Regions from separate parts of the Streptomyces sp. B5E4 genome, predicted to be linked through region 1. Evidence: riboswitches for the same ligand, from Rfam matches in the RefSeq annotation. Region 1 holds a riboswitch; each other region holds the start of a gene.

Region 1 (9,888 bases):
GCATTCCGGCTGGACGATCTGGAGGCGGAGCGCCGTGCGAACGACGGAGCGTACCTGCAGTTCGTGCGCGAGCGGAACATGTCGGTGGGCCTCTACGCGCTGGACGCCGGAGCGCCCGATCCGCAGCAGCCCCACCGCCAGGACGAGGTCTACGTGATCATGAGCGGTCGCGGCTCCGTCACAGTCGGCGACGAAACCCTGCAGGTCGGCAGGGGCTGCGTCGTCTATGTGCCCGCGGGCGTGCCGCATCGTTTCCACCACATCACCGAGGATCTCCGGGTTCTGGTGGTCTTCTCTCCACCCGAGGCGTGAATCAGTCCCTCAGGGTCGCCTCGGGGTTCGTTCCGGGGTGGACCGGGGCAGGGGGCACTCCCATCCGCCCGTGCGGCGTCCTAGCATCGAAGGCACCGGGACAACCCCGGCGTACCGGAGGAGGAATGACCGTGTCCGTGAAAGAGATCACCGCGGGACTGCCGTGGTGGGTGACGTGGGTGCTGATCCCGGCGATCGTGCTGGTGGTCTTCGGCAGCCTGATCATGGCGCTGGTCGGCTTCATCATCGGCCTGCTCTTCAAGGTGCTGCTGGCCGCGGCGCTGATCGCCGGTGCGATCTTCCTGGTGCGGAAGTTCATGACCGCGTCGTCGTCGAAGAACGACTGGTAGCCGACCGCCCCCTCGTCTCCGGCGCTACCTCCGGCGCCGCCGTCCGCCGCCGCCCCGGCGGCGGGAGCGGCCCTCGGGAGGAGCCGCGGCAGCGCCGGAGCCCGTGCCCGCCCAGGCACCCGGCCCGGAAACGGCTCCCGGTCCTGCAGGGGCACCCGGTCCCGGTCCCATGCCGGTCCCCGGCCCCGGTCCCACGCCGGTCCCCGGCCCCGGTGCCATCCCGGCACCCGGTCCCGTGCCCCCGCCCGGCACCGGCCCCGCCCCGTGGCGGCGGTCGGCGGAGACGACGAGCGCCGCGAGCCCCGTCGTCAGCGGCACCGAGGCGACCAGCCCGATGCTGCCCACGAGGGTCCGTACGATCTCCTCGGCGACGAACTCGCTCGTCGCCACCGTGCCGACGCCCTGGTCGGCGATCGTGAAGAGCAGCAGCAGCGGCAGCGCCGCCCCCGCGTACGCCAGGACCAGCGTGTTCACCACCGACGCGATGTGATCGCGCCCGATCCGCATCGCCGACGCGTACAGCTTCCGCCACGGCGCCGACGGATCGGCCTGCCGCAGCTCCCATACCGCGGACGCCTGCGTCACCGTCACGTCGTCGAGCACCCCGAGCGACCCGATCAGCACCCCCGCGAGCAGCAGCCCGCTCATGTCGATGTCCGGGTACTGGGTGTGGATGAGCCCGGTGAAGTCGTCGGTGTTCCCGGTCAGTTTCGACCAGCCGATGAACAGCGAGCCCAGCAGCCCGATCAGCAGCAGCGACGTCAGCGTGCCGAGGGCGGCCACCGACGTACGCGCGTTGAAGCCGTGACACAGATAGAGCGCGATCAGCATGATGGCGCTGCCGCCGACCACCGCCACCACCAGCGGATTCGACCCGTCGAGGATCGCCGGCAGAATGAACAGGATCAGGATGGCGAAGCTCACCGCCAGCGCCGCGAGCGCCGCCAGCCCGCGCATCCGCCCGACGAGGACCACCGCCCCCGCGAACACCAGCGCCAGCGCCGCCATCGGCACGGTCCGTACCACGTCGGAGACGGCGTACTGCAGCTCACGCGGCGCCTTCGGCGAGTAGGAGACGACGAGTTCCTGCCCCACGTCGTACCGCCGGGACGCATCCGGCGCGACGATCTCCGTGAAGGTCCGCCCGGCGTGCTTGCCCGACGTCACCTCGATCGTCGCCTGCTCGCACACCGCGTCCTCGTCCGGCCGCGGCTCGTCCGGATCGCCACCGCCGGCCGGCGGCCCCTGCTCCTGGATCTGCGCGCCCACGTCCGCGCACTTCACTTCCTCGACCTTCGTGACCTTCGCCCGCTGCCGCTCCTGGTCGAAGCCGATGCCGCTGCGCTCGCCCGCCGGTTCACCGCCCGGCCACAGCGCGATCAGCCCGGCGAGCACCGCCAGCGCGAACGGGACGAGCACCGCGGCGATCACCGTACGCAGCCGGTGCGAGGCGGGCGGGTCCTGGGCGCCGTGGGTATGGCCGTGGCCGTGGTGGTGGCCGTGGCCGTGCGAATCAGTCACGGCCCGATCATCGCAGGAGCGGCGCGGGGCCCTCTTTCGTACCGGTGCGTGCAGCGGTTAGCGTGGTCGGCGAACTGCACACCGCGGGAGCTCGGAGCACCGGGCTGAGAGGGCGCTGACGGATCCGGATCCGGACCCAAGCTGCGCCGACCGCCGAACCTGTTACCGGGTAATGCCGGCGTAGGGAGTGGGTCTCCATGACCGTTTCGGATGCACGTACGCCCGCCACCGGGGACTCCGCGAAGTCCGCGGCGTCCGCGGATTCCGCGAAGTCGGCGGAATCCACCGCGATCGGCTGGCACAAGGACCACATCGAGCACCCCGCACGGCCCGACATCAGGGTCCCGGTGCGGCGCGTGCACCTCACGAACGGCCAGGACGTGACGCTGTACGACACGTCCGGGCCGTACACCGACCCGACCATCGACACCGAGGTACGCCGCGGGCTCACCCCGCTGCGCGACAACTGGATCATCGCCCGCGGCGACACCGAGGAGTACCCGGGCCGCCCGCCCCGCCCCGAGGACGACGGCCTCAAACACACCTCGCCCCGCGGCGGCCTGCGCAACCTCGACGCCGTCTTCCCCGGCCGCCCGCGCCAGCCGCGGCGCGCCCGCGGCGCGGCGGTCACCCAACTCGCGTACGCCAGACGCGGGGAGATCACCGCCGAGATGGAGTTCGTCGCACTGCGCGAGCGCGTCGAGCCCGCCTTCGTCCGCGACGAGATCGCGGCCGGCCGCGCCGTGCTCCCCGCGAACGTCAACCACCCCGAGTCCGAACCGATGATCATCGGGAAGAACTTCCTGGTGAAGGTCAACGCCAACATCGGCAACTCGGCCGTCACCTCCTCCATCGAGAAGGAGGTGGAGAAGATGACGTGGGCCACCCGCTGGGGCGCCGACACGGTCATGGACCTGTCCACCGGCCGCAACATCCACACCACCCGCGAGTGGATCCTGCGCAACTCCCCCGTCCCCATCGGCACCGTGCCGCTCTACCAGGCGCTGGAGAAGGTCGACGGCCGGGCCGAGGAACTGAGCTGGGACGTCTACAAGGACACCGTCCTCGAACAGTGCGAGCAGGGCGTCGACTACATGACCGTCCACGCCGGCGTCCTGCTGCGCTACGTCCCGCTCACCGCCCGCCGCAAGACGGGCATCGTCTCCCGCGGCGGCTCCATCATGGCCGCCTGGTGCCTGGCCCACCACCAGGAGTCGTTCCTCTACACCCACTTCGACGAGCTGTGCGAGATCCTCGCCTCGTACGACGTGACGTTCTCCCTCGGCGACGGCCTGCGGCCCGGCTCGATCGCGGACGCCAACGACGAGGCGCAGTTCGCGGAGCTGCGCACGCTCGGCGAGCTGAACCGGATCGCGAAGTCCCACGGCGTGCAGACCATGATCGAGGGCCCGGGACACGTCCCGATGCACAAGATCAAGGAGAACGTGGACCTCCAGCAGGAGATCTGCGAAGAAGCCCCGTTCTACACGCTCGGCCCCCTGGCCACCGACATCGCGCCGGCCTACGACCACATCACCTCCGGCATCGGCGCGGCGATGATCGCCTGGTGGGGCACGGCGATGCTCTGCTACGTCACGCCGAAGGAACACCTGGGCCTCCCGGACCGCGACGACGTCAAGACCGGCGTGATCACGTACAAGATCGCCGCCCACGCCGCGGACCTCGCCAAGGGCCACCCGGGCGCCCAGGACTGGGACGACGCCCTGTCGGACGCCCGCTTCGAGTTCCGCTGGGAGGACCAGTTCAACCTGGCCCTCGACCCGGACACGGCCCGCGAGTTCCACGACGCCACACTGCCGGCGGAGCCGGCGAAGACGGCGCACTTCTGCTCGATGTGCGGCCCTAAATTCTGCTCGATGAAGATCAGCAGGAGCATCACGGAACGCTTCGGCTCCGACGACTCGGTGGAGCTGAGCGCCGAGGAGATCGAACGCGGCATGCTGGAGAAGTCCAGGGAGTTCGCAGACGCGGGCAACCGCGTCTACCTCCCCCTCGCGGACTGACCCCGGCCCCAGACCTGGCCGGAGCGCTGTCCGAAGGCTCCGGCCAGGCGCGGCGTACCGCCGGCTACGCCCGGTCGGCCGCCCCCAGGTACAGGCGCGCCAGGCGCGGCAGGCGCTTCTGCATCTCCCTGTCGTCGTCGAAGTCGAAGTCCTCCCCCATGTCATGCGCCGCGGCGCCCTCGCCGTCCGCCGGCCGGTACTCCGCCCACGCCTCGTGGAAGGCGTCCCTGCTCCCCGTCAGCCGCTCGAAGGCGGCGCCCGCCGCGTAGTTGACCTCCTCCTGGAACAGGATCTCGTCCCGGTAATCCCGCGCGGCCTCGGCGACGTCCGGGTGCTCGGCAAGGCTGTCCGGCGCGGCCACCACGCGCTCGTACCACTCGCGGCCGAGGGATATCACCCCGGCGCGGAAGTCCATGAAACTGTCGTCCGAGCAGCCCCCTCCGATGAGATACGCGGCCGCCCACACGTCCCAGCGGTACAGGGCACCGTGCACCTCGCCGAACCGCTCCGCGTACTCCAGGATCTCCCGCCGGGTGAGCCCCGCGAGGAGTCCCACGAGCGCCTCGTCGAAGGGCACGCCGTCCGCCGCCGCGGAGGAGCGCGCCGATTCGACGAGGTGCCAGAACCGATCGATGTCCATGGCCCGTACTGTGGCACCCCCCGCTGACATTCCGGTCTCATCCCGGAAAGGCGTTGCATGGGGGCAGCCGGCATGGGACATTGGCCGCCGTCCGCGCGCTCGCGGACGCCTCCGCCGGCCGCCCGCCGGCGCACTCACGGTGAGGAACGAAGCCTTTGATCCCGGCGCCCGTCAGCGGCCGCCGTCGGCGCCGAGTGGCCCGCCCGTTTTGGTAGCGGAGCCGCCCGCTCGATCCGCCGGACCCGCCCGTCCCGTACGGCGGCCCCACGCTCTCTTCCGTATCCGCACGTCAGAGACTTCGTGAGGTCGATACCACCGTGGCCACCCCCCTGGACAAGCAGGTCCAGAACTTCGCCGTCGCCCATCTCCGCCGCCGCCCCGACGTCGTCGAGACCGGCGGCTTCGTCGCCGGTTTCGCCGTCGACACCGACAGCCCCTACCTCAACTACGCGACCCCGCTGCCCGGCACCGCCCCCACCCCCGGCGACGTCGCCGCCCTCATAGGCGCGTTCCGGGAGCGGGGGCTGCTGCCGCGGCTGGAGTTCGCGCCGCAGGCCGCGCCCCGGGTGGCGGCGGCGCTGCGGGCGGCGGGATTCGGCACGGAGGCCGTGCACGAGTACCTCGTCTGCACCCCGGACACCTACACCGATCCCCTCCCGCGCGGCAACGGGCCGACGGTGGAGACCCCCGCCACCGACGCGGAGTTCCGGGCGCTGGACGCGGCGCTCGCCGAGGCGTTCGGCGGCGCGTTCGCCGCGTCGGCCGAGGGCGCGGCGCGGCTGCGGCGGCTGGGGGAGGACGGCGGGGAGGTGCGTTTCGTACGGGCCGGGGACGGCGGCTGCGCCGGCGGCGCGACGTGCTCGCCGCCGGCCGAGGACACCGCCGAACTCGCCGGCGTCGGCACCCGCCCCGCGCACCGGCGCCGCGGAGTCGCGGCGGCGGTGACGGCGGCGCTGACGGCGGCGATGTTCGGCCGCGGGGCCGGATCGGTGTGGCTGGAGTACTCCGGCGCGGGCTCCCGCGGCACGTACACGCGCGTCGGCTACCGCCCCGGCGGCACCCGCCTGTACGTCTCCCTGCCCGGCTGACGGGGGTGTTCACGCCCGGGGCGGGCGCATCAGCTGCAGGTACCCGCCCCGGGGGTCGAGCACACCGTCGTGGCCCGCCCGCCGGGCCACCGGCTCGACCGGGGCGACGAAGTCGTCGTGGGCGGGGGCGACGTCGGAACTCCGCGGTTCAGAGCTCCGGCTGCCAGGGCTGGACCCGGAAATCGCCGGTGCCGCGCTTGACCTTCTCGAACGGCGCCGAACTCACGCACGGCGCCAGGTCCTTGTCCTCCACCGGGCTGCCCGTGCCCGCCCAGCTGTAGCCGAGCCGGTCGTGGCGGCCCTGGTCGTGGACGGTGACGCCGACGCGCAGGCCCTTCGCGCCCGGGAGGTCGGTGTCGGTGATGACACCGGAGACGACGGCGACCTTGCCGCCGGTGACGAGACAGTCGACGTCGGCCTCCGCCCACGCGCCCTCGCCGCCGAGGTAGTGGCTGAAGCGGAACGTGCCCGTTGCCTTGCGGGGGTTGTCGTTGTGCTGCGCGGCGAGGCGGGCGTCGAAGGAGAACGTGATGTCGTCGCCGAGCGACCGGGTGAGCTTCGCGGTACCGGTCAGGGAGGCGGCGGGCCGCTCCCCGCGGTCGGCGCTCCGGGGGCTCGGGGCGCTCTGGGTGCTTTCGGCGCCCCGGGTGGCGCGGTCGTCGGTGCTGCCGTCGCCGGCCGCGGCGGCGGTGCCGGCGGTGGCCGTCGCGAGCAGGGCGGCGGAGAGGGCGACGACACGAAGGCGGTTGCTGCGTACGTAGCGCAAGAGAACTGCTCCCCAAGGGCTGTTGCCCCGGACGATCCGGGTGCCAGCAGCCTCGCCCGCGGCGGGGGCCCGCCGCGTCAGCCCGCGGCGGCAAGCGGCGTACCCCCGTGGTCTGCCCCACCACCCGGCCCGGCTACCTCCCCGGCATGACACGCTGTACCTGACCAGGGCAGGCTTCCGGCCACCGGCCGCGGAACCCGGCCGCGGCGCCGGGAGTTCCCGACGGAACCACGGGGCGTGCGCCGCACGTCACCGCAGCCGCAGCCCGACCGCATCGGAGAGGGACCGATTCCATGGCCACCGGACCGCTCGCCAAAGGCGCCAACCTGCCCGTCGACGCCCCCGCGGTACGCGCCGAACTCTCCTGGTCCGAAGGAGCCGGCGTACCCGACGTCGACGCCTCGGCTCTGCTGCTCACCGCGGCCGGCCGGGTCCGGGACGACGGCGACTTCGTCTTCTACAACCAGCCGCAGCACACCTCCCAGGCGGTCACGCACCTCGGCAAGCAGCAGGCGGGCGGCCGTTACACCGACTCCGTCGAGGTGCTGCTGACCTCGCTGGGGCCGGGCATCGAACGGGTCGTCCTGTGCGCCTCGGCCGACGGCGGCACCTTCGGCCAGGTGCCCGGGCTGTCGCTGCGGCTCCTGGACGCAGGAACGGGCGCCGAACTGGCCCGCTTCGACATGGAGGCCACGACCGAGACGGCGTTCGTCGGCGGCGAGCTGTACCTGCGCAGCGACCGCTGGAAGTTCCGCGCCGTGGGCCAGGGCTACGCCTCGGGGCTCGCCGGCCTGGCCACCGACTTCGGTATCACGGTCGACGATTCCCCGCCCCCTCCCTCCCCCACCGCACCACCCGCGCCTCCGGCCTCCCCGGCACCGTCGCCGGCGGCACCTCAGCCCGCAGCCCCGGCGGCACCCCCGCCCGCGCCCGCGGCACCCGGCACGTCGCCCGCCCCCGCCCCGGCACCCGCCGCGTCCGGCGGGCCGCGGCTGGTCAAGGGCGAGGAGCACCTGCCCGTCGACATGCGCAAGCGGCTGTCGCTCCGCAAGGAGCAGGTGGCCATCACCCTGCGCAAGCACGGGGCCGCCGACATCTCCGCGCGCGTCATCATCGTCCTGGACGCCTCCGGCTCCATGACCCGCCTCTACGCCCAAGGCGTCGTCGCCGATGTCGTCGAGCGCATGGCCGCTGTCGCCGCGGAGTTGGACGACGACGGGGCCATGCAGGCGTGGACCTTCGCCTCCCATCCGGCCCGGCTCCCGGACCTTCTCCTGGGGGATCTCCCCGAGTGGCTACGACTGCACGTACGCGTCGGGCAGCTTGCCCTCTTCCGCCCCCGCAAGAAGCGCAAGGGCCTGGAGAACGGCCAGATCGACATGCGGACGGTCGGTATCCAGAACGAAGAACAGAAGGTCATCGCCGAAGTCCGCGCCTACGTCCGCGAGAACCCTGCCCCCGATCCGACACTCGTGCTGTTCTTCTCCGACGGCGGCGTCTACCGCAACGCCGAGATCGAGCGCGAGCTGCGCGAAGCGGTCGAGGAGCCGATCTTCTGGCAGTTCGTGGGGCTGGGCGCCTCCGACTACGGCGTACTGGAGCGGTTCGACAGCCTCGTTGGCCGCCGCGTGGACAACGTCGGGTTCTTCGCCGTCGACGACATCAGCGGACTCCCCGATCCGCAGCTCTACGACCGCCTCCTCTCCCAGTTCCCCGGCTGGATCACCGCCGCCCGCCGCGCCCGCATCCTCTGACCCTTCGGTCTCACCCCCGCCCGCGACTCCGACCCGCCGCGCCGGTGTGCGGGACGAGCGCGGCTATGACCGTGTCCCACAGCTCCGGGGGTGGCATCTGGTGGCCCATACCCTGCAGCGGTACGAGCCTGGCTCCCGGAATCTCGCGGGCCAGCGCCTCGCCGTGCGCGTAGGGGAACAGCGGGTCGCGCGTGCCGTGGAGCACGAGGGTCGGCGCGGTGATGTCGCCGAGGGACAGCGCGGCCGGCTCCTTTCCGTCGTCGAGCAGCCAGTGGTTGGCGGCCGCGGCGGGGGCGGGACTGCGGTCGAAAGCCCGCCCGGCCACGCGCCGTACACGCTGCTCGTCCACCGGGATGGCGCCGGCGAAGGTGCGTTCACCGGCGAGGAAGTGCGCGAGGACCGACTCGCGATCGGACCAGTCCGGCCCCGGCTGGGGCTCCGCGAACTTCCGGGCCAGCTCGTCGCTCATCGGCGGCAACTCGGGGCGGTCGGGCCCGCCCGGCCCGTTGGGGCTCGTGGCGATCAACGTCAACGAGGCCACCCGGCCGGGGAAGCGCGCCGCGATGGCCTGGGCCATGCCGCCGCCCATGGAGACGCCCACGAGGTGCGCGGAGTCGAGGCCGAGTGCGTCGAGCAACCCGACCACGTCGGCGATCAGATCCTCGCCGCCGTACGTCGGCGCCCCGACCGGGAACGTCGTGGACCGGCCCGTATCGCGCGTATCGAAGCGGACAACGTACCGCCCGGCCGCGGCCAGGCGTGAGCAGAAGCCGTCCTCCCACCAGTCCATCGACGCCTCCGCGCCTCCGATCAGCAAGATCGGCGGATCCTCGGCCGCGCCGAACGTCTGCGTACAGATCTCGACCTCCCCGACGCGCACCAACCGCTCCGCCTCGGGCCGGACTTCCGCCGTGCCGTTCATGACCCGCCTCCCTCACCTGGCTTTCCCGAAGGCTACTACATTTCTCGGAGTTCGTGCTACGTTTTTCGTAGCAGAATCGGCAGCGTGGGAGGAGAGCGGCGATGGCGAGGGGCAGCGGCGACGAGAGGCGGACGTACGGGCAGGCGTGCCCGATCGCCCACGCGCTCGACATGATCGGGGAACGCTGGGCGCTGCTCGTCGTGCGCGAGCTGCGCCTGGGCCCCCGCCGCTACGCCGACTTGCAGGCCGCGCTCCCCGGCGTCGGGCCCAGCGTGCTGTCCCAACGCCTGTGCGACCTGGAGCGCTTCGGTGTGCTCGCGCGCCGTACGCTGCCGCCGCCCGCGTCGGCGAAGGTGTACGAGCTGACGGAGTGGGGCAGCGAGCTGGAGCCGGTCTTCGCCGCCCTGCGCACGTGGGGGCTGCGCTCGCCGGTGATACCCCTGGAGGGGGTGCTGACGTCCGACACCGTGCTGCTCGGGCTGCGCGCCTACTTCCAGCCGCAGCCGCACGC
Region 2 (9,888 bases), on a different contig from region 1:
GTGGGCTTGCGCGAGGAGCTCCAGCGCCGCCTTGGGCGCACTGCCCGGGCGCAGGACGGGGTGGACATCACTCGGTGGGGCGTAAGCCGGCTCGGCTGCCATGGCTTGCCTCCTGTCAGCGTCAGTCCTTCAGTCGTTCGTTCGTATGTGCCCATCGTGGCGCACCCCACTGACAATCGACCTGAACTGCCCCGCTACCAGCGACGATGCCCGCGACCGCACGCTCCGCGGCAATTGCGCCGACCGGTGCCGCCCCGGGGTGGAACGCCGCCCCGGCCGGCGCGGGCGCCCGGCGAAACGGGCGCTGCCCCGGCGCGAAGCGATCCCCCGTCGCTCCACCACCGGGACAGCTTCCCCCCATTTCCCCCGTCCCCCCTCGTGGGCCGGCAGCGGGGTCCCGTTCCGCCACCCCGTGTCGGCGGTCCGTGGCCCCGTACTGCGTCCGTCCCACGTCCCTCACTTTGCCGTTTGTGCAGGTCGGGGCCCATCCGCTCGGATACTCAAGCAGGTGTCTGAGTACGTGTACTCACGGCTGAGTACGCACCCCCAGCCCCACCGCTCCCGCCTGCGGGCCCGTGCGGGGCGCGGGATAAAGTCCGGGCCATGGCAGAGATCGCGGTAGTCGGGGCGGGCATGGGCGCCATGGCCGCCTCCGCGCGGCTGGCCCTCGCGGGCCACCGGGTGACGGTCCACGAGCGCTCCGGCACCCACGGCGGCGGCGTACGGCGGCTGGAGCGCGACGGCTTCGGCTTCGACACCGGCCCCGGGCTGCTCCACCTCCCCGCCGTCTACCGCGACCTGTTCCTCAAGACCGGCCGGCGGAAGCTGGAGAAGTGCGTGGACCTGGTGCCGGTGGACCCGGCCGAGCGGCACGTCTTCCCCGACGGCACCGCCGCCACCTTGCCCAACGCCTCCCGCGCGGGCGTGGTAGCGGCCCTCGACGCCGCCGCGGGACCGGGCGCGGGCGAGGCGTGGACCGCCCTGCTCGACCGGGGCCGCCGGGTCTGGGAGGCCGCCCGCCGGCCGCTCGTCGAGGAGCCCCTGCCCGCCGACCCGCGCGCGCTGGCCGCCGACCTCTACCCCGTGCCCCCGCCGCCCGCCGGGCGCGGGCTGCTGCGCCGCCTGCGCGGCCCCCGCCCGCCCGCCCGGCCCGCCACCGTGGCCGACGTCGGCGCGGGCGAGCTGGGCCCGTACCCCGCGCTGGGGACGATGCTCGCGCAGCACGCGCTGGCCTACGGGTTCGACCCGCGGCACGCACCGGCGGGTGCGGCGATGCTGCCGTACGTGCAGGAGACCTTCGGCGGCTGGTACGTGCTGGGGGGCATGCGGGCGCTGGCGGACGCGCTGTACGAGCGGTGCCTGGAGCGCAGGATCGAGTTCGCCTTCGGCGCGGAGGTGGTCGCGGTCCGGGTGGGCGGGGACGGCCGGGCCGCGGGCGTCGAACTGGCCGGCGGCGGGCGGACGGACGCCGGCGCGGTGATCGCCGGGGTGCCGCGGGCCCGGCTGGCGGAGCTGGCGCCCGGCGCGTACGAGGACGGCGGGGCCCCGGCGACGACGCGGGCCGTACCGGCGCGGATGACCGTGTGCCTGGCGCTGCGCGGCGCGCGGGACGGCGACGCCGTGCACCGTACCGTCGTGCACTCCCCGGATCCCGCGCGCGAACTGGCCTGGATCTTCGACGGCGAGCAGCCCGGGACCGACGTGGTGCCCACCGTCACCGTGCTGCGCCCCGACGACCCCGCGCTGCGCCCGGACGCGGAGCACGAGGCCGTGACGCTGACCGCCGTCGTCCCGGCCGGGGCGTGGGCGGCCGAGGGCGGGGAGAAGGCCGCGGAGGCGTTCGCGGACCGGATGGTGGCCGCGGCCGGGCGCGCGGTGCCGGGGCTGGCGGAGCGGGTGCTGTGGCGCGCGGTGCGGACGCCCGCGGACACCGCCGCCGAGACGGGCGCCCCGGGGGGCGCGGTGCCGGGGCCCGCGCTGGCGGGGGCCGGGGGCGCGTATCTGCCGCTGCCGAACGCCACGGCCGTGCCGGGTCTCTACGCGGTCGGCGGGTGGTCGCACCCGGGCGGCGGCCTGGCACACGCGGGGATGTCGGGGGCCCTGGTCGCCGGGCTGATCATGGAGGGCGCGGACTTCCGCGGCTCCCGCTGACGGGTCGCCGGGGCGGGTGGCCGGGGCCGGTGGCCCGCAGGGGGTGGGCCGACGGGGGTCAGTAGCGGTACTGCTGCTGCTCGTAGCCGGGGTAGCCCTGCTGCTGCGCGTACGGGTCCTCGGCGCCGAGCGGGTCCGCGTCGCGCTGCTGGGGCATCCAGACGCTCTCGGCCGCCGTCCCGTAGTTCTCCTGGCCGTAGGCCGGCTGCTGGCCGGTGTCGTAGCCCTCGGGGTACTGCTGGGGGTACTGCTGCTGGTCGTAGCCGGGGTAGCCGGCGCCGCCCGTGTCGTACTGCTGCCCGCCGCCCTGCGTGGAGTCGTAGTACGGCGGCGGGGCCGGGGCGGCGTACTCCGTGCCGCTGTAGGGGTCCGCGTAGCCGCCGGGGGCGGGGGCGGACGCGTCGTACCCGGCGTACTGGTGCTCGGTGCCGTAGCCGCCGGCGTCCGGGTATATCTGCTGGTCCTGCCCGTAACCGTTCGTCCCGGCGCCGTTCGTGGCGTAGCCCCCGGCCTCGTAGCCGGAGGTGGTCGCGTGGCTGCCGGTGTCGTAGGCCGAGGTCGTGGCGTGGCTGCCGGTGTCGTACGCGGACGTGGTGGCGTAGCTGCCGGAGTCGTAGGCGGAGGTGGTCGCGTAGCTGCCGGAGTCGTAGCCGGCGCCGTTCCCGTTGCCGTACGCGTCGTAGCCGCCCGCGTACGTCTGCTGCCCGGGGGCGGCGCCCGCGGGGGCCTGCTCGTCGCCGAAGGGCGAGAACTGCGAGGTCTGTTCCTGCGCCGCGGGCGGGGGCGGCGCGTGCTCCGGCTCGTACGCGGGGTAGGCGGCTCCGCGCTCCGGGGGCGGCGGCGCCTGGCGGCCGTCGTACGCGGCCGCGTCGTACCCCTGCGCGTCGTACCCGCCGTCGTAGTCCTCGTGCTCCCCTCGCTTGTTCACCGCCCAGCCGTCGGAGTAGCCGCTGCGGTAGGAGAACGTGACCTTGGTCTGTCCGACCCCGAACGCCACCACGCCCAGCCCGATCACGACGGCCGAGGGCATGAGCACGCCGAGCACCACGCAGAGGAAGCCGACGAAGGCCAGCGCGCGCCAGCGCAGCGGGGCCTTGTACTGCATCAGCACTTCCCACAGCAGCCACAGCGAGATCACGCCGAACGCGGCATAGAGGGCCAACCAAGCCAAGTCGCCCATCACGTGCCTCTCTTCCGCCCCCGCTTGGTGGTGCCTGCCCTCAGGATCGCCGGTGCAGTCCGAGGTTCTGGTAGATCTCCAGCGTTGCCGTGGAGTGGTTCAGCGTAATGAAGTGCAGTCCGGGGATTCCCTCGGACAGCAACCGCTCGCACATGTCCGTGGCGTACTCGATGCCAATGGAGCGTACCGCGGCCCGGTCCTCCTCGACCGCGAGAACCCGATCCGCCAGCTCCGGCGGGAACGTGGCCCCGCTCAGCTCGGCGAACCGCTGGATCTGCCGGGCGTTGGTGACCGGCATGATCTCCGGGATGATCGGCGTCGTGCAGCCCGCGGCGGCCACCCGGTCACGCAGCCGCAGGTAGTCGTCGACGTGGAAGAACATCTGGGTGATCGCGTAGTCCGCGCCCGCGCGGCACTTGTCGACGAAGTGCCGGATGTCGGTGTCCCAGTCCGTGGACCGGGGGTGCCGCTCGGGGAAGGCGGCCACGCCGACGCAGAAGTCGCCCGACTCCTTGATCAGCCGGACCAGATCCGCGGCGTACGCCACCCCCCGCGGGTGCGCGACCCACTCCCCCATCGGGTCGCCCGGGGGGTCGCCGCGGACCGCGAGCATGTTGCGGATGCCGGCGTCCGCGTACTGGCCGATGACGTTGCGGAGTTCGGCGACGGAGTGGTCGACCGCGGTGAGGTGCGCCACGGGCGTGAGCGTGGTGTCGGTGGCGATGCGCTCGGTGGCGCGGACGGTGCCCTCGCGGGACGAGCCGCCGGCGCCGTACGTCACGGAGACGAAGGTCGGCTGTACGGCCTCGATGCGCCGTACGGCGTTCCAGAGGGTCCGCTCGCCCTTGTCGGTTTTCGGGGCGGCGAACTCGAACGAAAACGACTGCTTGCCGGACGCGAGCAGTTCACGAACAGTGACTGCGCGATCATTCCTGGTCGAAGCGATGCCGGTGGCCATACGCGGCAGGTTAACCGCCGGTCACCTCCGGACCCAAGACGGCCAGCTCAATTGCCTGGGCAGGACCCGGTGCCGCGGGCGCCCCCGCGCCTACCGGACGTCACCGTTCCGGGCCGCGCGCAGCCGTCGTACGAACGCACCCGCCGCAGCTCCGGGGTCCTCCGCGGCGGTGAGGGCGCGGACGACGACGACGCGCCGGGCGCCGGCCGCCAGGACCTCGTCGAGGTTTCCGAGGTCGATTCCGCCGATGGCGAACCACGGGCGGTCGGTGCCGAGCCCCGCCGCATACCGGACGAGACCGAGGCCGGCCGCGGGGCGTCCGGCCTTGGTGGGGGTGGGCCAGCACGGGCCGGTGCAGAAGTAGTCGACGCCTGGCTCCTCGGCCGCGGCCCGGGTCTCCGCCTCGGCGTGGGTGGAGCGGCCGATCAGCACGTCGTTCGGCCCGGCACCCAGGAGGGCGCGGGCGGCGGGCACGGGCAGGTCGCCCTGGCCCAGGTGCAGCACGTCGGCGCCGGCGGCGTGCGCCACGTCGGCGCGGTCGTTGACCGCGAGCAGCCGGCCGTGCCGGCGGCAGGCGTCGGCGAACACCTCCAGGTGCGCCAGCTCCTCGCGCGCCTCCATGCCCTTGTCGCGCAGTTGGACGATGTCCACGCCGGCGGCCAGCACGGCGTCCAGGAACTCGGGCAGGTCGCCCTGGCGGGTACGGGCGTCCGTGCACAGATAGAGCTGCGCGGCGCCGAGCCGTGCGCGGGCGTCCACGGTGGCACCGGCGGCGGTTCCGGCCGTCATACGGCGCTCCCCCCTCGTACGGTCTCGTACGGTCGCGGGGCCGGACCCGCGGGTGCGCGCCCGGCCCCGCGAGGTTACACAGCCAGTGCCTGCGCCCTGCGCTTGACCTCCGTCCCGCGGTTCTCGCGCAGCGCCTGCGCGGGAGTCCCCGGGAGCGAGGGGTCGGGGGTGAACAGCCACTCCAGCGCCTCCGCGTCGCTGAAGCCGTCGTCCTTGAGCAGCGTCAGGGTGCCGGTGAGGCCCTTGACGACCTTCCCCTCGCCGATGAACTCGGCGGGCACCTGCAGCGTCTTGTTCTCACCCCGCCGCACCGCGATCAGCTGGCCTTCCCTGACCAACTGCCGCACGCGGGTCACCTCGACGTCGAGCTTCTCCGCGATGTCGGGAAGGGTGAGCCAGGAGGGGACGAGAGCATCGATCTTCGCATCAATCTCGGTCACCCCCCCAGCCTGCCATCTCGGGCGGCCTGTCGGTACAGGGCAGCGCCAAAGGGAGGCATATCACCGCGAAGTATCCCCGGATTCGGGGAAAGCGGCGCGGTGCTCGGCGCGCCGCGGACATCACAGCACGGCTGATTTCAGCGGTACGGCCGCGTCGGCGGCCCGCTCGCGGTCCAGCGCGGCGCCGGCATGGATCAGCTTGCGCCCCTGGGTGAGGTCCCGCGGCCGGCCGACGGCCAACAGCGCGATGAGCCGGCCGGCGCGCAGCCAGCACACCGACCACGAGGAACCCTGCGGGTCGCCGCGCCACAGCAGCTCGTCGCCGTCCGTGTGGTGGCCGACGTACTGCACGAAGCGGCCGAACTGCTCGGACCAGAAATACGGCACCGGGTCGTACACCCCGCCCGGCGCCCCCGCGATGTCCGCCGCGACCGTCGTCGGGCCCTGGAGGGCGTTGTCCCAGTGGTGGATCAGCAGCCGCTCACCGTAGCGCGCGGACGGGAAGGACGCGCAGTCGCCGACGGCCCAGACCCCGGGCACGTTCGTACGCAGCCGCTCGTCGGCCCGCACCGCCCCGTCGTCACCCAGCTCGACGCCGGAGCCGGCGAGCCAGGCCGTGGCCGGGTGGGCGCCGATGCCGACGACGACGGCGTCGGCGGTCAGCTCCGTGCCGTCGTCGAGGACCACCGCGACCGGCCCCTCCTCGCCCGGGCTCTCGACGCGCTCCACCCGGCGCCCCGTCAGCAGCCGGGCACCGCTCTCCTCGTACCACGTGGCCATCGGCGCCGCGACCGCCGCGGGCAGCGCGGCCGCCAGCGGATGCCCCGCGGCCTCCACGACCGTCACCTCGCAGCCCTGCTCGCGCGCCGCGGTGGTCAGCTCCGCGCCGATCCAGCCCGCGCCGACCACCAGGATCCGGCTGCGCCGCACGAGCACCGCGCGCAGCCGCGCCGCGTCGTCGAGGGTGCGCAGCAGGTGCACGCCGGGCGTGGCGCCGGCCCGGGCACCGGGCAGCGGGACGGGCGCCGCGCCGGTGGCGAGGACCAGGTTCCCGTACGGAACGGGCCCGGCGTCCGTCTCCAGCACCCGCCGCGCGGTGTCCAGCCGGTCGGCGTGCAGCCCCAGCCGGAGCCCGATGCCGTACTCCGCGAAGTCCACCTCGAACGCCGAGCCCTCCGCCTTGCCCAGCAGCACCGCCTTCGACAGCGGCGGCCGGTCGTACGGGTCGTGCGGCTCCGCGCCGACGAGGGTGACGGTGCCCGCGTAGCCCTGCTCGCGCAGCGCCACGGCGGTCTGCACGCCGGCCATGCCGGCGCCGACGACGACGGTGCCCGCGGTGGGGTCCGCGGCACTGCTGGGGCGGCTGGCGGCCCGGCCGGCGGGGCCGCGCTCCGGTTCGGCGTCGGTCACACCGATCACTTTATGCCGCGCCCGTCGCCCGCCGCTCGTGCCGGGCCCGCTCGCGAGGCTCCCTTACAGCGGCCGGGCGTACGGAGTTAGGGTGACCGGGAAGACTCGCGGGAGCCCGGCGCACCGGGCTGAGAGGGGGGCTGGCGGCCCCCGACCGTACGAACCTGATCCGGGTCATGCCGGCGAAGGGAGGGGCGAACGCGCCCATGCAGCCACGCGACACACCCCCGACAGAACCCACCACGACACCGGCGGCGGGCCCAACCGGCGCGCCGCGCACGGCCGATGCCGCCTACGACGTCCTCGTCGTCGGCGGCGGCGTCATCGGCCTGGTCACCGCCTGGCAGGCGGCCCGCCGCGGGCTGGCCACCGCCGTCGCCGACCCGGCCCCCGGCGGCGGCGCCGCGCAGGTCGCGGCCGGGATGCTGGCCGCCGTCACCGAACTGCACTACGGCGAGGAAGCGCTGCTGGCGCTCAACCTGGCCGCCGCGGAGCGCTATCCGGCGTTCGCGGCCGAGCTGGCGGAGGCGTCCGGCCAGGACATCGGCTACCGCCGCTGCGGCGCGCTGTCCGTCGCCCTCGACGCGGACGACCGCGCCCAACTGCGCGAACTGCACGGCTTCCAGCAGCGGCTGGGGCTCTCCGCGCAGTGGCTCAGCGGCAGCGAGTGCCGCCGGCTGGAGCCCATGCTCGCGCCCGGAGTACGCGGCGGGCTGCGCGTCGACGGCGACCACCAGACGGACCCGCGGCTGCTGACCGCGGCGCTGGTCACCGCCTGCGAGCGGGCCGGGGTCGCCTTCCACCGCAGCCTCGCGGTCCGGCTGCGGATCGCCGGCGCGGGCGCGGGCGCGGACGAGCGGGCGGCGGGCGCGGAGCTGGCGGACGGCACCCGGATCGCCGCCGGGCAGACGGTGCTCGCCGCGGGCAGCCGCAGCGGCGGCCTGGTGGGGGTGCCGGAGGCGGTACGGCCGCCGGTGCGGCCGGTGAAGGGGCAGGTGCTGCGGCTGCGGATGCCCGGCGCCGGGACGCCCTTCCTGTCCCGTACGGTACGGGCCGTGGTGCGCGGCAGCAGCGTGTACCTGGTGCCGCGGGAGAGCGGTGAGCTGGTCGTCGGCGCCACCAGCGAGGAGCTGGGCTGGGACACCACGGTCACCGCGGGCGGCGTGTACGAGCTGCTGCGCGACGCCCACGAGCTGCTGCCCGGGCTGACGGAGCTGCCGCTCGTGGAGACCGGCGCCGGGCTGCGCCCCGGCTCCCCCGACAACGCGCCGCTGCTGGGCCCCACCGCCCTGGCGGGGCTGCACCTGGCCACCGGCCACTACCGCAACGGGGTGCTCCTCACCCCGGTCACCGGCGACGCGCTCGCCGCCGTCCTCACCGGCGGCGAACTCCCCGAGGTGGCCCGCCCGTTCGCGGCCACCCGGTTCGGCACCACGCACCAGCGGCACGAAGGGCGGCACGCATGACCGAGGACGCCACGCAGACCCGTACGGACGCCCGTACCGACTCCCCGACCATCACCGTCAACGGCGCACCGCGCCGGATCGCCGCGGGCCTCACCCTCGACGCCCTCGTCGCCACCCTCACCAGCGCGCCCCGCGGCGTCGCCGCCGCCGTCAACGAGGACGTCGTACCGCGCGGGAGCTGGCCCACCACCACCCTCGGCGACGGCGACCGCGTCGAGATCCTGACCCCGGTCCAGGGAGGCTGACCCACCGTGAACAGCACCGCCACCGCCCCCGCAGGGGTGACAGACACCACAGATCCCACTGCCGCCGACCCCCTCACCATCGCCGGCGTCCGCTTCTCCTCCCGCCTCATCATGGGCACCGGCGGCGCGAGCAGCCTGGAGAGCATGGAGCGCGCCCTCCTCGCCTCCGGCACCGAGCTGACCACCGTCGCGATGCGCCGCATCGACCCCGGCGTGCACGGCTCCGTACTCGACGTGCTGCGCCGCCACGGCATCCGCGTGCTGCCGAACACCGCCGGCTGCTTCACCGCGGGCGAGGCCGTCCTCACCGCCCGGCTGGCCCGCGAGGCGCTCGGCACGGACTGGGTGAAGCTGGAGGTCATCGCCGACGAACGCACCCTGCTGCCCGACCCCGTCGAGCTGCTGGCCGCCGCCGAGACGCTCGTCGACGACGGCTTCACCGTGCTCCCGTACACCAACGACGACCCCGTGCTCGCCCGCAAGCTGGAGGACGCCGGCTGCGCCGCCGTGATGCCGCTGGGCTCCCCCATCGGCTCCGGGCTCGGCATCCGCAACCCGCACAACTTCCAGCTCATCACCGAGGCCGCCGGGGTGCCCGTCATCCTCGACGCCGGCGCCGGCACCGCCTCCGACGCCGCACAGGCGATGGAGCTGGGCTGCGACGCGGTGATGCTGGCGTCCGCGGTGACCCGGGCGCAGGAACCGGTGCTGATGGCGGAGGCGATGCGGTACGCGATCGCCGCGGGCCGGCTCGCCGCGCGCGCGGGGCGCATCCCGCGCCGGCACTTCGCGCGGGCGTCGTCCCCGGCGGCCGGCGTGGCGGAGCTGGGCCCGGGCTCCGGCCCGGACGGAGGGCCGGGGCCGGACCCGGAGCGGCCCGCGTTCGCGTGAACTCCCCGGCCCCGTACCGGCCCCCGCGCGGCCCGCCGTACCGGCACGCCATCGGGAACGTACTGCAGCACAACGGTGACGGGAACGCGTCCCTCACCTCGTAGACTGCGCTTCGTGGACACGACTCTGGACCCGTCCCCCCATCCGCCGGGAGGGTGGGGCGACCCCATGGTCGGGCAGACGCTCGACGGGCGCTACCGCGTCGACGCACGCATCGCCGCCGGCGGCATGGCCACGGTCTACCGCGCGCTGGACACCCGGCTCGACCGGGTGCTCGCCGTCAAGGTCATGCACCCGTCGCTCGCCGCCGACGCCTCCTTCGTCCAGCGGTTCATCCTGGAGGCCAAGTCGGTCGCCG
Region 3 (9,304 bases), on a different contig from region 1:
GGGGCCGCGCTTCCCTGGGACAGCCGCCCGGGGACCGGGCTCCGTGGCGCAGGCGGGTGACGCCGTCCCGTACACTTCTGGTGGCGACCCGGCTCTCCGGGTCGACTTCGCACGCCCCGCCACCTGCCTGAAGGTGGCCGCGTCACTCGGTCCCCCGGCTCCCCGCCGGTGGGGCGGCGCGCAGGGGCGTCAGGAGCGGCGGCCGACCGGCTGCCGCGCACAACCGAGACACACGAGGAGTACGGCCATGGCCGTCGTCACGATGCGGGAGCTGCTGGAAAGCGGCGTCCACTTCGGGCACCAGACCCGCCGCTGGAACCCGAAGATGAAGCGCTTCATCTTCACCGAGCGCAACGGCATCTACATCATCGACCTCCTGCAGTCGCTGTCGTACATCGACCGCGCCTACGAGTTCGTGAAGGAGACCGTCGCGCACGGCGGCACCATCATGTTCGTGGGCACGAAGAAGCAGGCCCAGGAAGCCATCGCCGAGCAGGCCACCCGGGTCGGCATGCCGTATGTGAACCAGCGCTGGCTGGGCGGCATGCTCACCAACTTCTCCACGGTCCACAAGCGGCTGCAGCGCCTCAAGGAGCTCGAGGCGATCGACTTCGAGGACGTGGCCGCCTCCGGCCTCACCAAGAAGGAACTGCTCGTCCTCTCCCGCGAGAAGGCCAAGCTGGAGAAGACCCTCGGCGGCATCCGCGACATGCAGAAGGTGCCGAGCGCCGTCTGGATCGTGGACACGAAGAAGGAGCACATCGCCGTCGGCGAGGCGCGCAAGCTGCGCATCCCGGTCGTCGCGATCCTCGACACCAACTGCGACCCCGACGAGGTCGACTACAAGATCCCGGGCAACGACGACGCGATCCGCTCCGTCACGCTGCTGACCCGCGTCATCGCCGACGCCGTCGCCGAGGGTCTGATCGCCCGCTCCGGTGCCGCCACCGGTGACGAGAAGGCCGTCAAGACCGACGCCGAGCCGCTCGCCGAGTGGGAGCGCGACCTTCTCGCCGGCGAGAAGGACGGCAAGACGGCGCCGGCCACGCCGGCCGAGAAGACGGACGAGGCCGCCGCCGAGGCCGAGGTGCAGACCTCCGCCGAGACCGCCAAGGTCGCCGACGCCGAGCAGGCCGACGAGACCCCCGCCCCGGCCGCCGAGCAGGCCACCGAGGTCGCAGAGGCCACCGAGGCCACCGAGGTCGCGCAGCCCTCCGGCGACGCCCCGCAGGCCTGATCCGCCGATCCCAGTCACCCGTCGAGAAGAGAAAACCACCCAATCATGGCGAACTTCACCGCCGCCGACGTCAAGAAGCTCCGGGAGCTCACCGGCGCCGGCATGATGGACTGCAAGAAGGCGCTGGAAGAGGCCGAGGGCGACGTCGACAAGGCCGTGGAGCTGCTCCGCGTCAAGGGCCAGAAGGGCGTCGCCAAGCGTGAGGGCCGCTCCGCCGAGAACGGCGCCGTCGTCTCCGTGCTCGCCGACGACAACACCTCCGGCGTGCTGCTGGAGCTGAAGTGCGAGACCGACTTCGTCGCCAAGGGCGACAAGTTCGTCGCCGTCGCCAACGCGCTCGCGGAGCATGTCGCGGCCACCAAGCCGGCCGACCTGGAGGCGCTGCTCGCCTCCGAGATCGAGGGCAAGACCGTCCAGACGTACGTGGACGAGGCCAACGCCACCCTCGGCGAGAAGATCGTCCTCGACCGCTTCGCGAGCTTCGAGGGCGCCTACGTGGGCACGTACATGCACCGCACCTCGCCGGACCTGCCGCCGCAGGTCGGTGTGCTGGTCGAGCTGGACAAGGCCGACCCGCAGACCGCCAAGGAGGTGGCGCAGCACATCGCCGCCTTCGGCCCGCGCTGGCTGTCCCGCGAGGACGTCCCGGCGGACACGGTGGAGAACGAGCGCCGCGTCGCCGAGGCCACGTCCCGCGAGGAGGGCAAGCCGGAGGCCGCCCTGCCGAAGATCGTCGAGGGCCGTGTGAACGGCTTCTTCAAGGAGAACGTGCTGGTGGACCAGCCGTTCGCCAAGGACCCGAAGAAGTCGGTGCAGAAGGTGCTCGGCGAGGCGGGCGTGCAGGTGACCCGCTTCGCGCGCATCCGCGTCGGCGCCTGAGCGCCGGCGCCACCGTGCCGCCCGGCGCGCGTAAGCGCGACCGCACGGCACGTGCCGCGAGGTGATGCGCCGCACGGCGGGTCGCCACGGGGCACGGCGCGCACGGTGTGCGGCGAACGGCCACCGGCGCCGCTAGGGTCGGGTTGAGTTGTTGCGGGCCGGTGCGGGGGACCGCCGCCGGGCCGCGGAAGTGACGAGGAGGCCATTGCCGGGAACGGGTGAATGAGAACCCCACGGCGATGGCCTCCTTCGCATGCGCACGAGGAGACTTCATGAACGAGGACGCCGACGCGGACCACGGCCACCAGGAGAAGGCGGACAACGGCCACCACACGAAGAGGGACAGCTCGCGCTTCCTGCTGAAGCTGTCGGGCGAGGCGTTCTCCGGCGGCGGGGACCTCGGCGTCGACCCGGACGTCGTGCGCGCCATCGCCCGCGAGGTCGCGGCCGTCGTCCGCGACGGGTACGAGATCGCGGTGGTGATCGGCGGAGGCAACTTCTTCCGCGGCGCCGAACTGCAGCAGCGCGGCATGGACCGGGCCCGCTCCGACTACATGGGCATGCTCGGCACGGTCATGAACTGCCTTGCCCTGCAGGACTTCCTGGAGAAGGAGGGCATCGACTCCCGGGTGCAGACGGCGATCACGATGGGCCAGGTCGCCGAGCCGTACATCCCGCTGCGCGCCATCCGGCACATGCAGAAGGGCCGCGTGGTCATCTTCGGCGCCGGCATGGGCATGCCCTACTTCTCGACGGACACCACCGCCGCGCAGCGTGCCCTGGAGATCCACGCCGAGGCGCTGCTCATGGGCAAGAACGGCGTCGACGGGGTCTACGACGCCGACCCCAAGAAGAACCCCGACGCGGTGAAGTTCGACGCGCTCGGATACGGCGAGGTCATCACCCGTGACCTCAAGGTCGCCGACGCCACGGCCGTCACCCTGTGCCGCGACAACGAACTGCCCATCCTCGTCTTCGAGCTGCTGAAGGAGGGCAACATCGCCCGGGCGGTGCGGGGTGAGAAGATCGGTACGCTCGTGAGCGCGCACGGCAGCCGGGTCTGAGGGATGGACAACGGCCTGCCGGTCGGACACCGTGCAGGCATGGTACGGGCGGACGGGGGCACTCCCGTCCCGCTCACAGAAGAGACCAGGAGCCAGTGGTGATCGAAGAGACCCTCCTCGAAGCCGAGGAGAAGATGGAGAAGGCCGTCGTGGTCGCCAAGGAGGACCTCGCCGCGATCCGCACCGGGCGGGCCCATCCGGCGATGTTCAACAAGATCACGGCGGATTACTACGGGGCTCAGACCCCCATCAACCAACTGGCGTCGTTCTCGGTGCCGGAGCCGCGGATGGCGGTGGTGACACCGTTCGACAAGACCGCCCTGCGCAACATCGAGCAGGCGATCCGCGACTCCGACCTCGGCGTCAACCCCTCCAACGACGGCAACATCATCCGGGTGGTCTTCCCGCAGCTCACCGAGGAGCGCCGCAAGGAGTTCATCAAGGTCGCCAGGGCCAAGGGCGAGGACGCGCGGATCGCCATCCGCTCCGTGCGCCGCAAGGCCAAGGAGGCCATCGACAAGGCCGTCAAGGACGGCGAGATCGGTGAGGACGAGGGCCGCCGCGGCGAGAAGGAGCTCGACGACACCACCCACAAGTACGTGGCCCAGGTCGACGAGCTGCTCAAGCACAAGGAAGCAGAGCTGCTCGAGGTCTGATGAACGACTCCTCCAGGGGGGCCCCGGCGGGTCCCGTGTACGGCGGGGGTGAAAGGGCGCAGACTCCGCGCATGCCCATCGTGTCCGGCGACGCCCCTGCCGACGAACCCTCCCCAGGTCCCTCCGGGGGACCCGGCGTCCCGGGCGACGCCTCCGCCCCGCCGCCGCCCGCTCCCAAGCGGCGCCGCGGCGGCCGGGACCTCGGCGCGGCCATAGGCGTCGGGCTCGGCCTCGGCGCCATCGTGCTGGCCACGCTGTTCGTCGTGAAAGTGCTCTTCCTCGGCGTCATCGTCGTCGCCGTGGCGGTCGGGCTGTGGGAGCTGACGTCGCGGCTGGCGGAGTGCCGCGGCATCCGCACGCCGCTGGTGCCGCTGGCGCTCGGCGGCATCGCCATGGTCATCGCCGGGTACGCGCGCGGCGCCGAGGGCGCCGGGGCGGCACTCGCGCTCACCGCCCTCGCCGTCCCCGTCTGGCGGCTGACGCGCCCCGCGGAGGACTACCTCCGCGACGTCACCGCCGGCGTCTTCGCCGCGTTCTACGTGCCCTTCCTCGCGAGCTTCGTCGCGCTGATGCTCGCCGCGGACGACGACGGGCCGCAGCGGGTGCTGACGTTCCTGATCCTCACGGTGATCAGCGACACCGGCGCGTACGCCGTGGGCTACAAGTTCGGCCGCCACAAACTCGCCCCGCGCATCAGCCCCGGCAAGACCCGCGAGGGGCTGGGCGGCGCGCTGGCCTTCGCGATGGCGGCGGGCGCGGTGTGCATGGAACTGCTCATCGACGACGGCCGCTGGTGGCAGGGCCTCCTGCTGGGCGCCGCCGCAGCCGCCTCCGCGACGCTCGGGGACCTCGCCGAATCGATGATCAAACGCGACCTCGGCATCAAGGACATGGGCACGCTGCTCCCCGGCCACGGTGGGATCATGGACCGGCTGGACTCGCTGCTGCCGACGGCGCCGGTCGTGTGGCTGCTGATGGTGATCTTCGTCGGCGGGGGCTGACCGCCGCGTTCCCCCTGTGCGGTTTCGGCGAGGGCCGAAACATCTGTGAGCCGCGCCGGGCGGGTGGGCACGGTGGTGGCGGATGTCCGCGACCCAAGGGGGATTTCGATGAGGATCAAGCACACGGCGGCGCGCGCGACGGCGGTGGCCCTGCTGGCGACCGGGGGCGTGGCGGTGGGCACCGCCACGGCGGCGGCAGGCGACGGCCCCGGCGCACCCGGCGGCACCGTCGCGCCGCTCCTGGACTGGCAGGGCAGCGACAGGGCCGCACCCGCGGAACACGACTGGGGCGTCGCGCCCATGGGCGACGACCACGGGTCGCCGGGCGGCGGGGCGGCCCCCGTGGGCGACGGCCACGGCTCGCCCATCAGCGCGCTTGAGCGGGCGAATTCGGGCATTTGGGGTTAAGGCGGGCGGGGGTGAATCCGTCTGCGACACTGGTACGGCTATGCCGAAGCCAGGAGAGCTCACCTTCGCCGTCCCCCGTGGTGCCAAGAAGCCGCCGCGGCACCTAGCCGACCTCACCCCCGCCGAGCGCCGCGACGCCGTCGCCGAGCTGGGGGAGAAGCCGTTTCGTGCCACGCAGCTCTCGCGCCACTACTTCGCGCGCTACGCCACCGACCCGGCCGGCTGGACCGACGTGCCGGCCGGGTCCCGGGAGAAGCTCGCCGAAGGGCTGCTGCCCGAGCTGATGACCGTCGTACGGCATCTGAGCTGCGACGGCGACACCACCCGCAAGACCCTGTGGCGGCTCTTCGACGGCACGCTGGTCGAGTCGGTGCTCATGCGCTACCCCGACCGCGTCACCATGTGCATCTCCTCCCAGGCCGGGTGCGGCATGAACTGCCCGTTCTGCGCCACCGGCCAGGCCGGGCTGACCCGCAACCTGTCCACCGCCGAGATCGTCCACCAGATCGTCGACGGCATGCGCGCCCTGCGCGACGGCGAGGTCCCGGGGGGCACCGCCCGGGCCGAAGGCTCCGGGGGAGGCCCCGCGCGGCTGTCCAACATCGTCTTCATGGGCATGGGCGAGCCGCTGGCGAACTACAACCGCGTGCTGTCCGCCATCCGCCGCCTCACCGACCCCGAGCCCGAGGGCCTCGGGCTCTCCCAGCGCGGCATCACCGTCTCCACCGTCGGCCTCGTGCCCGCCATGCACCGCTTCGCCGACGAGGGCCTGAAGTGCCGCCTCGCCGTCTCCCTGCACGCGCCCGACGACGAGCTGCGCGACACCCTCGTGCCCGTCAACACCCGCTGGCAGGTCCGCGAGGTCCTCGACGCCGCCTGGGAGTACGCCGCCCGCTCCGGCCGCCGCGTCTCCATCGAGTACGCGCTGATCAGGGACATCAACGACCAGGCCTGGCGCGCCGACCTCCTCGGCCGCCTCCTCAAGGGCCGCCGCGCGCACGTCAACCTCATCCCGCTCAACCCCACGCCCGGCTCCAAGTGGACCGCCTCCCGGCCCGAGGACGAGCGGGCCTTCGTCGCCGCCCTGGAGGCCCACGGCGTGCCCGTGACCGTACGGGACACCCGCGGCCAGGAGATCGAAGGAGCCTGCGGGCAGCTCGCCGCCTCCGCGGCCGACGCACCAGCCTGATATCGTTCATTTGTACACACCGACAGGGGAGCGCTCGCAGCGCTGAGAGTGCGGCACCGTCCAGGCCGCAGACCCTCGAACCTCGCCCAGGTCATTCTGGGTAGGAAGTTCGGTCGAGACTCTGCTGCTGCCCGGGCTGCCCGCCGCCACGAAAGCAGCCCGATGAAGCGCATCGTCACCACCGCCTTGGCCGCGTCCCTCGCCCTGGGCCTGGCCGCCTGCGGCTCGGACTCCGGCGACGGATCCGGGTCAGGCCCGGACGGCAAGAGCGTCACCCTCGTCACCCACGACTCCTTCGCCGTCTCCGACGACGTCCTCAAGGCGTTCGAGAAACAGTCCGGGTACACGGTCGACATCCTCAAGGGCAAGGACGCCGGCTCCGCCGTCAACCAGGCCGTCCTGTCCAAGGACAACCCCCAGGGCGACGTCTTCTTCGGCATCGACAACACCCTCCTCTCCCGCGGCCTCGACAACGGGATCTTCACGCCGTACGAAGCGAAGGGGCTGGACCGCATACCCGGGGAACTCCAGCTCGACGCCGGCGAACACCGCGTCACCCCCGTCGACTACGGCGACGTGTGCGTCAACTACGACCGCGCGTACTTCGAGGAGAAGAACCTCGACCCGCCGCAGACCTTCGACGACCTCGCCGACCCCCGCTACCGGGACCTCCTCGTCACCGAGAACGCCGCCACCTCCTCCCCGGGCCTGGCCTTCCTCCTCGCCACCGCCGACGCGTACGGCGACGAGGGCTGGGAGGACTACTGGAGCCGGCTGCGGGACAACGGCGTCGAGGTCGTCGACGGCTGGGAGCAGGCGTACTACGAGCGCTTCTCCGGCGCCGGCAAGGGCGACAAGCCGCTCGTCGTCTCGTACGCCTCCAGCCCGCCCGTCCTCGACATGGAATCGCAGCCCGAGGAAGCCACCACCGGCGTGGCCACCGGCACCTGCTTCCGCCAGATCGAGTTCGCCGGGCTGCTCGCCAACGCCGGCAACACCGAAGGCGGCAAGGCCCTCATCGACTTCCTCATCGGCGAGCGGTTCCAGAAGGACATGCCGCTGCAGATGTTCGTCCACCCCGTGCGGGAGAACACCGAACTGCCCGAGGTCTTCACCCGCTACGGCGAGGAGATCGCCGACCCGCACACCCTCGACCCGGCGACCGTCGACGACAACCGGGAGCAGTGGATCAAGACGTGGACCTCGCTGGTCGTGAAGTAACCCGGGCCGCGGGACGCGGCAGGGGAGACACGGGAACGGGCGCCGGCCGCCGCCGGATACGCGGGGCGGCCGGACGGCTCGCGCTCATGGCCGTCCCCGCCGCGTTCTTCGCCGTCTTCTTCGCCTACCCCGTCGGCGCCATCGTCGCCCGCGGCCTGCGCGAGGGCGGCCGCTGGCAGTTCGGCCGCATCCCCGACGTCCTCGGCGACCCCGACATCCTCGGCGTCCTGTGGTTCACGCTCTGGCAGGCCGCCGCCTCCACGGGGCTCACCCTCGTCCTCGCGCTGCCCGCCGCGTACGTCTTCGCCCGCTTCGACTTCCCCGGCAAGCAACTGCTGCGCGCCCTGGTCACCGTGCCGTTCGTGATGCCCACCGTCGTCGTCGGCTCCGCGTTCCTCGCGCTCACCGGCCGCGGCGGCGTCCTCGACGGCTGGTGGGGCACCCGGCTGGACACCAGCGTGTGGGCCATCCTGCTGGCGCACGTCTTCTTCAACTTCGCCGTCGTCGTACGGACCGTCGGCGGCCTGTGGGCCCAGCTCGACCCCCGCCAGGAAGAAGCCGCCCGGGTCCTCGGCGCCGGCCGCCTCGCCGCCTGGCGGCACGTCACCCTGCCCGCGCTCGGGCCCGCCGTCGCCGCCGCGGCCCTCATGGTCTTCCTCTTCACCTTCACCTCCTTCGGGGTCGTCCAGATCCTCGGCGGTCCCGCCTACAGCACCCTCGAAGTGGAGATCTACCGGCAGACCGCGGACTTCCTCGACCTGCCCACCGCCGCGGTCCTCTCCCTCCTCCAACTCGCCGCCGTCGCCGCCGTCCTGGCCGTGCACGCCTGGACCGTACGCCGCCGGGAGACCGCGCTGCGCCTCGTCGACCCCGAGACCACCGCCCGCCGCCCCCGCGGCGCCGGCGAACGCGCCCTCCTCGGCGGCGTCGTCGCCGTCGTCGCCGTCCTGCTCCTCGCGCCGCTCGCCGTCCTCGTCGAACGCTCCTTCGCCACCCCGGACGGCCACGGCCTCGGCTTCTACTGCGCGCTGCAGGAGAGCGACGGCACCTTCGCCGTCCCGCCGCTGGAGGCCGTCGGCAACTCCCTCGCCTACGCCGCCGTCGCCACCGTCATCGCGGTCGCCGTCGGGGGCCTCGCCGCGGCCGCCGTCACCCGCCGCGCCGGGCCGCTCGTCCGCGGCTTCGACGCGCTGCTGATGCTGCCGCTGGGCACCTCCGCCGTCACCGTCGGGTTCGGCTTCCTCATCGCCCTCGACACCCCGCCGCTCGACCTCAGATCCTCCTGGATCCTCGTGCCGCTCGCGCAGGCGCTGGTCGGCGTCCCGTTCGTCGTACGGACCATGCTGCCCGTGCTGCGCGCCGTCGACGACCGGCTGCGGGAAGCCGCCGCCGTCCTCGGGGCGTCACCGCTGCGGGCCTGGCGGGAGGTCGACCTGCCGCTGGTGCGGCGGGCGGTGCTCGTCGCCGCCGGCTTCGCCTTCGCGGTCTCCCTCGGCGAGTTCGGGGCGACCGTCTTCATCGCCGGGCCCGACCGGCCGACGCTGCCCGTCGCGGTGGCCCGGCTCCTCGGACGGGCCGGCGAGACCAACTACGGGCAGGCGATGGCGCTGAGCACCATCCTCATGGCGGTGTGCGCGGCTTCGCTGCTG

Evidence for each region. Region 1 has a riboswitch for thiamine pyrophosphate ahead of thiC (phosphomethylpyrimidine synthase ThiC). Riboswitches for the same ligand answer to the same signal wherever they lie in the genome.
Region 2: it holds a riboswitch for thiamine pyrophosphate, as region 1 does, so the genes downstream of both, thiO (glycine oxidase ThiO) here and thiC (phosphomethylpyrimidine synthase ThiC) in region 1, are expected to answer to the same signal.
Region 3: it holds a riboswitch for thiamine pyrophosphate, as region 1 does, so the genes downstream of both, ABGA99_RS36315 (thiamine ABC transporter substrate-binding protein) here and thiC (phosphomethylpyrimidine synthase ThiC) in region 1, are expected to answer to the same signal.

What each region holds. Positions count from the first base shown of each region.
Region 1 is NZ_JBDPMI010000033.1:63,282-73,169, reverse strand. Features, by position in the region: gene ABGA99_RS30760 (cupin domain-containing protein) at 1-312, shown strand, start outside; gene ABGA99_RS30755 (DUF5326 family protein) at 450-662, shown strand; gene ABGA99_RS30750 (YibE/F family protein) at 687-2,183, opposite strand; TPP riboswitch at 2,257-2,388, shown strand; gene thiC (phosphomethylpyrimidine synthase ThiC) at 2,381-4,207, shown strand; gene ABGA99_RS30740 (DUF4240 domain-containing protein) at 4,272-4,847, opposite strand; gene ABGA99_RS30735 (GNAT family N-acetyltransferase) at 5,177-5,935, shown strand; gene ABGA99_RS30730 (Repetin) at 6,084-6,701, opposite strand; gene ABGA99_RS30725 (VWA domain-containing protein) at 6,995-8,455, shown strand; gene ABGA99_RS30720 (alpha/beta hydrolase) at 8,466-9,377, opposite strand; gene ABGA99_RS30715 (winged helix-turn-helix transcriptional regulator) at 9,479-9,888, shown strand, end outside.
Region 2 is NZ_JBDPMI010000005.1:150,763-160,650, reverse strand. Features, by position in the region: gene ABGA99_RS09495 (SAV_6107 family HEPN domain-containing protein) at 1-102, opposite strand, end outside; gene ABGA99_RS09490 (NAD(P)/FAD-dependent oxidoreductase) at 604-2,151, shown strand; gene ABGA99_RS09485 (hypothetical protein) at 2,210-3,331, opposite strand; gene metF (methylenetetrahydrofolate reductase [NAD(P)H]) at 3,372-4,289, opposite strand; gene thiE (thiamine phosphate synthase) at 4,380-5,078, opposite strand; gene ABGA99_RS09470 (Rv2175c family DNA-binding protein) at 5,153-5,518, opposite strand; gene ABGA99_RS09465 (FAD-dependent oxidoreductase) at 5,639-6,937, opposite strand; TPP riboswitch at 7,026-7,136, shown strand; gene thiO (glycine oxidase ThiO) at 7,135-8,394, shown strand; gene thiS (sulfur carrier protein ThiS) at 8,391-8,639, shown strand; gene ABGA99_RS09450 (thiazole synthase) at 8,646-9,530, shown strand; gene pknB (Stk1 family PASTA domain-containing Ser/Thr kinase) at 9,699-9,888, shown strand, end outside.
Region 3 is NZ_JBDPMI010000061.1:796-10,099, reverse strand. Features, by position in the region: gene rpsB (30S ribosomal protein S2) at 248-1,237, shown strand; gene tsf (translation elongation factor Ts) at 1,283-2,116, shown strand; gene pyrH (UMP kinase) at 2,389-3,180, shown strand; gene frr (ribosome recycling factor) at 3,279-3,836, shown strand; gene ABGA99_RS36330 (phosphatidate cytidylyltransferase) at 3,908-4,837, shown strand; gene ABGA99_RS36325 (hypothetical protein) at 4,946-5,245, shown strand; gene rlmN (23S rRNA (adenine(2503)-C(2))-methyltransferase RlmN) at 5,286-6,434, shown strand; TPP riboswitch at 6,449-6,559, shown strand; gene ABGA99_RS36315 (thiamine ABC transporter substrate-binding protein) at 6,597-7,655, shown strand; gene ABGA99_RS36310 (iron ABC transporter permease) at 7,742-9,304, shown strand, end outside.